Regions from separate parts of the Sinorhizobium sp. 22678 genome, predicted to be linked through region 1. Evidence: riboswitches for the same ligand, from Rfam matches in the RefSeq annotation. Region 1 holds a riboswitch; each other region holds the start of a gene.
The links. Region 1 has a riboswitch for thiamine pyrophosphate ahead of thiB (thiamine ABC transporter substrate binding subunit). Riboswitches for the same ligand answer to the same signal wherever they lie in the genome.
Positions count from the first base shown of each region.

Region 2: another riboswitch for thiamine pyrophosphate. It lies ahead of thiC (phosphomethylpyrimidine synthase ThiC); the one in region 1 lies ahead of thiB (thiamine ABC transporter substrate binding subunit).
Region 3: another riboswitch for thiamine pyrophosphate. It lies ahead of thiD (bifunctional hydroxymethylpyrimidine kinase/phosphomethylpyrimidine kinase); the one in region 1 lies ahead of thiB (thiamine ABC transporter substrate binding subunit).

Region 1 covers NZ_JBQEMS010000009.1:75,004-77,263, reverse strand. The annotation lists gene thiP (thiamine/thiamine pyrophosphate ABC transporter permease ThiP) at 1-88, opposite strand, end outside; gene thiB (thiamine ABC transporter substrate binding subunit) at 96-1,124, opposite strand; TPP riboswitch at 1,173-1,287, opposite strand; gene ACTJKL_RS15375 (GNAT family N-acetyltransferase) at 1,421-1,906, shown strand; gene ACTJKL_RS15370 (thiamine diphosphokinase) at 1,984-2,260, shown strand, end outside.
Region 2 covers NZ_JBQEMS010000003.1:184,629-186,888, reverse strand. The annotation lists gene thiC (phosphomethylpyrimidine synthase ThiC) at 1-1,108, opposite strand, end outside; TPP riboswitch at 1,207-1,318, opposite strand; gene ACTJKL_RS06425 (aq_1923 C-terminal domain) at 1,478-2,260, shown strand, end outside.
Region 3 covers NZ_JBQEMS010000006.1:85,192-87,451, forward strand. The annotation lists gene ACTJKL_RS11165 (hypothetical protein) at 43-249, opposite strand; gene thiD (bifunctional hydroxymethylpyrimidine kinase/phosphomethylpyrimidine kinase) at 353-1,153, opposite strand; TPP riboswitch at 1,281-1,383, opposite strand; gene ACTJKL_RS11175 (peroxiredoxin) at 1,597-2,256, shown strand.

The DNA of each region.
Region 1 (2,260 bases):
CGCCGGCGAGGCCGACGAAAAGCAGGATGCCGCCGAGGGCGAAGGCCCCGGCGGCGATTGTCATCTTGCTTTCCTTCGTGCCGGACAATCCGGCCTCAGTTCCGGCTCATGGCGGCCAGCCATTCGTCGACCCAGGCCTTGCGGTTGGCGGCGACCTCCTCGGAGGGAATGAGGAGCGTCTTTTGCGGGTCGACGAGCTTGCTGAAGGCTTCCGGCAGTGGCTCCTTGGTTGCGGTCACCGGCATCATCCAGTTGGTCGTCGGGATGATCGACTGGAATTCCGGACCGATCATGAAGGTCAGGAAGTTTCGGGCGAGTTCCGGGTCCTTCGCGTTCTTCGTCAATGCGGCGACTTCGATCTGGATATAGTGGCCTTCGGCGAAGGGGGCCGCCTGGTAGCGCTCGGTGTTTTCCGCCACCATGTGATAGGCGGGCGAGGTGGTGTAGGAGAGAACCATCGGGGCCTCGCCCTTCGTGAAGAGACCATAGGCTTCCGACCAGCCCGGCGTGACCGTCAGCACGCGGTCCTTGAGCTTCGCCCAAGCCTGGCCGGCCTGGTCGCCATAGACCGACTTCACCCACAGCAGGAGGCCGAGGCCGGGGGTTGAGGTCCGGGGGTCCTCGATGACGATCTTCTGCGACGGATCGCCCTCGACCAGTTCCTTGAGGCTCTTCGGTGGATCGTTCAGCGTCTCGGTGTCGTAGACGACGGCGAAATGGCCGTAGTCATACGGTATGAAGGTGTCGTCGGAGAAGCCGCCCGGGACCTTGACGGAAGCGGTATCGGCGCCGTGTTGCGCGAAGAAGCCGGTCGCCTTCGCCTCCGCCACCAGATTGGTGTCGAGACCGAGTACGATGTCGGCCTTGGATGCCTGACCTTCGAGCTTCAGCCGCGTCAGGAGTTCAACCCCGTCGGCAACCCCTACATAGTCGACCTTGCAGTCGCAGGTCTTCTCGAACGCTTCCGCCACCTTGGCGCCCGGCCCCCATTCGGTGATGAAGCTCTCATAGGTATAGACCGTCAGGGTTTTTTCCGCGGCCGCCGCGCTCACGGAAAATACCGCGATCGAAGCTGCGGCGATCGCAAGCCGGCCAAGGATTTTTCGATGGAGTGAACTGGACATTCTGGCACCTCTCCCTTTGTTGTTGCTGCAATGGGAAAAGCGCGTATCGGTCCGATCGCTTCTAATCCCTCCGCCGGTATGAGCCGGATCAGGTTCCGCGGGTTGGCTCGAAGCCTCTCAGCCACGGTCGCAAAAGCCGACCAGGGCACCCCGTTAGAGCAGCAAGAGATTTAGCTTCCGGCGACGGCTTAGGCAAGCTGAGTTTCAGCAGGGACGTTTGCCGTCCGCGTCAGCCGCGCTATTAAAAGTCAAACAATTACCGGCGTCGTTTGTTCGCCGAAAGCGGAGACAATTTCATGCCAGACATGCTCGTCCGCCTCTATGCCTTGCCCGAGGGCCGCCCATCGCGTCTCGACCCCGACATCCGCATCCGCCGGGCGCTTGCGGCCGAGCGGCGGGCCGTCATTCCCTGGATCGAGGAGCGCTTCGGGGCCGGGTGGGTCGGCGAGGCCGAAACCGCCTTCTCCTCGACGCCGCCGCGCATCCATATCGCTCACCATCGGGATCGGATCGTGGGCTTCGCCTGCCATGACGTAACCGCGCTCGGCTTCTTCGGTCCGACCGGAGTCGACGCGACCATGCGCGGCAAGGGCATCGGCGAGGCCCTGCTCGTCGAAAGCCTGCTATCCATGCGCGCCGCCGGCTATGCCTATGCGATCATCGGCGGCGTCGGCCCTGCCGAATTCTATGCTCGCGCGGTGGGTGCGGTGGAGATCGCCGGGTCGACGCCCGGCATCTACAACGGCATGCTCTTTCCCGGGGATCCGGCGTCCGGAACCTGATCCGCGCAGCATGCGTTCGCAAAACAGCAGCCGGAGCCCTTTTCCTTCGCCGCTGCTTTGCGCTATGGGCTTCTGCCATGACCCGATCACCCTTCACCATCCTGCTCGGCGGCGCGCTGACGCCGACAGACCGGCTTGCTCGACAGCTCGAAGGCAGCCGCTTCGTCGCCGCCGACGGCGGCATGCGCCATGCAAGGACGCTGGGAATCGTTCCCGATCTCTGGGTCGGCGATTTCGATTCCACCGATGAGGCGCTTCTGGCGGAGTTTGCCGGCGTCCCGCGTGAACGCCATCCAGCAGCCAAGAACGCGACCGACGGGGAAATCGCCATCGAGGCAGCCCTCGAGCGTGGCG
Region 2 (2,260 bases), on a different contig from region 1:
GCGAGAAGGAAACGTCATAGGCGCGGCAGATGTCGCAGATCTCCTCGAAATGCTCGTAGAGGAAGCTCTCGCGGTGGTGATGCAGGCACCACTTCGCCATGATCGAGCCGCCGCGCGAAACGATGCCCGTGACGCGATCCACGGTGAGCGGGATATAGTGAAGCCTGACCCCGGCATGGATGGTGAAATAGTCGACGCCCTGTTCCGCCTGCTCGATCAGCGTGTCGCGGAAGACCTCCCAGGAAAGATCCTCGGCGATGCCGTTTACCTTTTCCAGCGCCTGGTAGAGCGGCACGGTGCCGATCGGTACCGGCGAATTGCGGATGATCCATTCGCGGATGTTGTGAATGTTGCGGCCGGTGGAAAGGTCCATGACCGTGTCGGCGCCCCAGCGGGTCGCCCAGACCATCTTCTCGACCTCCTCGGCCATCGATGAGGTGACGGCGGAATTGCCGATATTGGCGTTGATCTTCACCAGGAAGTTGCGGCCGATGATCATCGGCTCGGCTTCCGGGTGGTTGATATTGGCCGGAATGATGGCGCGGCCGCTCGCCACTTCCTGTCGCACGAATTCCGGCGTCACGAAATCGGGGACCGAGGCACCGAAGCTTTCGCCGTCTCGGGCAAGCGCCTCCTTCGCGGCCTTCCGGCCGAGATTTTCGCGGATGGCGATGAACTCCATCTCCGGCGTGACGATGCCGGCGCGGGCATAGGCGAGCTGGGTTACCGCTTTTCCCGGCTTCGCCTTGAGCGGCTGGTGACGAATCGGGAATTCCGGCGTCAGCCTTTCGCCGGTCGCAAAGCCGTTATCTTCGGCCTTCACCGCACGGCCGTCGTAGCTTTCGACATCGCCGCGCTTCAGAACCCAGTCGCTGCGAAGGCGCGGCAGGCCCGCGTCGATGCGGATATCGGCGTTTTCGACCGTGTAGGGGCCGGAGGAATCGTAAACAGTCACCGGCGGCTCGCCGGAGGTCGGATGCAGCGCGATCTCGCGCATCGGCACGCGGATCTCCGGGTGGATCTCGCCCGGCTTGTAAACCTTGCGGGATGCCGGGAGCGGTCCTTGCGTGACCGAGGGCGCAGCGGCGAGAGGCTTGATTAGATTCATCTTGAGGCTCCAATGTTTTCGCGTTGGAGACCCAGTTCTGAAGCCGGAAGGATGAAAAGACGTATCGCCGATGAATTGCCGATAAACGGAATCCTGGCTGCTGCACGTCTGCACCGTCCCTACGCCAGTATGAACTGGATCAGGTTCAACGGGTCACTGCGCGCGCTAGCAGTATCTCAGCCCCTTGCCGGGACCCCCCTGGTGAATGGCGCAATTAGGGACGGTTATCGCCGCGGCGTCAAGATGGTTTTTGCACCGGCTAAATCCCGTGCGCAGGGCTCGCGCCATGCTTGCAAATGCAAAGTTCTAAATCTACTTACCGTCCGAGTCGAAGCGCCATGATGCGCATAGCGAAAAGGGGTGAAGGTCTTGGGGCAGGCGGAGACGGGGACCAGGAAAAGGGGACGCAAGGCGCTTTGGGCGGCTGTTGCGGTCATCGCAATCGCAGCCGCAGGCGCGACCGGTTACAAGATTGCTGTCGAAAAGAGCGTGAGCAGGCTGATCGCCGAACGGGGCGGCAGAGTGGGCACGGTCGAAGCGGACTTCTTCGGGCGCATTCACCTGCGCGACCTGACGCTGCCGCTGAAGGAAGGATCCGAAATTCGCGTCGCCGCGATCGACGGGCGGCCCAGGATCCTGTTCCTGGACGGCATGCTCGAGGTCAGCGGCGTGGACCTCGATATGCGCCCGGGCAAGATCGCCGTGCCGAAGGTGATCGTCGAGCAGGCGGAGTTCGGTCGCGACACGCTGGCGCAAATGTTCGGCGCGGGAAGCGATCTTTCGCTGCCGAAACAGCTGGCGCTTTTTACGGCAAAGAGCGCCACCGCCCCTGAGGTGATCATCACGCAGACGGTTGCCGGTAGCGAGCAGAAGCTGGTCTACAAGAACGTGGTCTCGGAAGGTATCGTGGATGGCCGCATCGCGCGCTATTCGGCGAGTGGTGCGAGCTTCGAAGCCGGCATAGGCGCCTCCGATGGAGAGGGCGGCGAGGAGAGGCGGCTGACGGGCTCCCTCGGAGCCATGACGGGGCAGGACGTCGATGCCGCCTATCTGGCCCGCATCTATACTGAAAAAGCCGGGCCGGGCGACGGGCAGGCAAGGCCTGTCTATGGGCCATTCTCGATCAAGGATATCGCCTTTTCGGATGGCGAG
Region 3 (2,260 bases), on a different contig from region 1:
CGCGGCCGCGCCACCTGTGCGCGGCCTTTTCGCCCTTCGCCGTCAGACCTTGCGGCGATCGACGATCCAAGCGGCTGCCATTAGCGCGATGACCGCCGCTAGGGCAACGAGTGCCAGCGCATAGAAAAGCGAATATTCGACCAGCGACGGCAGCATCGAAAGACAACGCCGCACCCTGCCAGGCGACCGCCGCCAATCCGGCAGGTCGTCACGGTTGAAAGCCTCCAGCCGGCGGGTAAGAAAATGCATATCGCGAGAACCGATCGCCAATCGAAGCCATGGACGCGGTCATGCTGCTGAACAACAGTGGCGATAGCGAGGCACTTCAGCTCCCCGAACCGTCACCCGGCAGTCAATCTTCCCACCACCGGTGGAAATGATGGACCGGGCCGCGCCCCTGGCCTATCTCCAGGCGGTCGGCGGCGGAGATTGCGGCATGCAGATAGGACTTGGCGGCACTCACCGCTTCGACCAGCGGCAAGCCTTTCGCAAGGCCGGCGGCAATGGCTGCCGACAGGGTGCAGCCGGTGCCGTGGTCGTTGCGCGTCTCGATCCGCGCGGCGGGAAGGCGGACAAGAGTGTCGCCGTCGAAGAAGAGGTCTGTGGCCTCCCGGCCCTTCAAGTGCCCGCCCTTGACCAGAACCGCATATGCGCCGGTCCGCATGATCGCTTCCGCCTGGCGCGCCATCTCCGCCTCGTCCTCGGCGATTGCGCGCCCGGTCATCAGCGCGGCCTCGGCAAGATTGGGCGTGGCGACGAGCGCCAGCGGCAACAGCTCTTCGATGAGCGCCGTAACGGCATCCGGCCGAAGCAACGCGTCGCCGGAGGTCGCAACCATGACCGGATCCACGACGGCCCGTTTTCCGGACCGGCGCAATCCATCGGCAATGGCGGCGATCGTTTCCCGACGCGAGACCATGCCGATCTTGACGGCCTTCACGTCGAGATCGGAGAAGACGGCGTCCATCTGCGCCGACACGATTTCAGCGGAGACATCCTCGACGGCCGTCACGCCCCTGGTGTTCTGGGCCGTGATCGCAGTGATGACGCTGGCGCCGTAAACGCCGAGCGCCGAAAACGTCTTGAGGTCCGCCTGAATACCGGCGCCGCCGCCCGAGTCCGAGCCGGCGATGGTGAGAGCAATCGCCGTCATGCCCAGGCCTCCTTCGCACGAGGGCAGATGATGCTTGCGAGCGGTACGGCAGTGGACGTCATCGATCGATCTCCAGACGGAACATCACGGAGATCCAGGAAAGGCGATGAAAAGGCGAACTTGCCGCTGGCGGCCTTCTTTCCGTTCCTACGCCGGCATGACCCGGATCAGGTTCAAGGGTCCGGCTCAACGCCATCTCAGCACCGTCTGGTGCTCCCCTCGGAATGCGCTATCTATGCGGTTGTGGCAAAGCGATGTCAACGCGCCCGCGCAAAGGCTTGTAAGACCCGGCTTTTAGGCCGGCCGGCAAAAATATACCCGCAGCCCGGCCACCTATGATGCGGTCATTCCTTCTGCCGCCGTCAATCGCTCGTTTCCTCCTCGAAAACGGCGGCGATTGCGTTATTCTTAGCAAAATTTCGTCGTACAGGAGGGAACACGCCATGAGTTTGCGCATCAACGATACCGCCCCTGATTTCACCGCCGAGACAACGCAGGGCACGATCAATTTCCATGAATGGATCGGCGACGGCTGGGCTGTCCTTTTCTCCCATCCGAAGAACTTTACTCCCGTCTGCACCACGGAACTCGGCGCCATGGCCGGCATCGAGCCGGAGTTCCGCAAGCGCGGCGTCAAGATCATCGGCATTTCGGTCGACCCGGTCGAAAGTCACACCAAGTGGAAGAACGACATCAAGGTCGCGACCGGCTTCGAGGTCGACTACCCGCTGATCGGCGACCGCGATCTGAAGGTGGCAAAGCTTTACGACATGCTGCCGGCCGGCGCCGGAGAGACGTCCGAGGGCCGGACGCCTGCGGATAACGCCACCGTGCGTTCGGTCTACGTCATCGGCCCCGACAAGAAGATCAAGCTGATCCTCACCTATCCGATGACCACCGGCCGCAACTTCAACGAGATCCTGCGCGCCATCGACTCGATCCAGCTCACCGCCAAGCATCAGGTGGCAACACCCGCGAACTGGCAGCAGGGCGAGGACGTCATCATCACGGCCGCCGTCTCCAACGAGGACGCCGTGCAGCGTTTCGGGTCGTTCGACACCGTGCTTCCCTATCTCCGGAAGACGAAGCAGCCAACGGCCTAAGCAA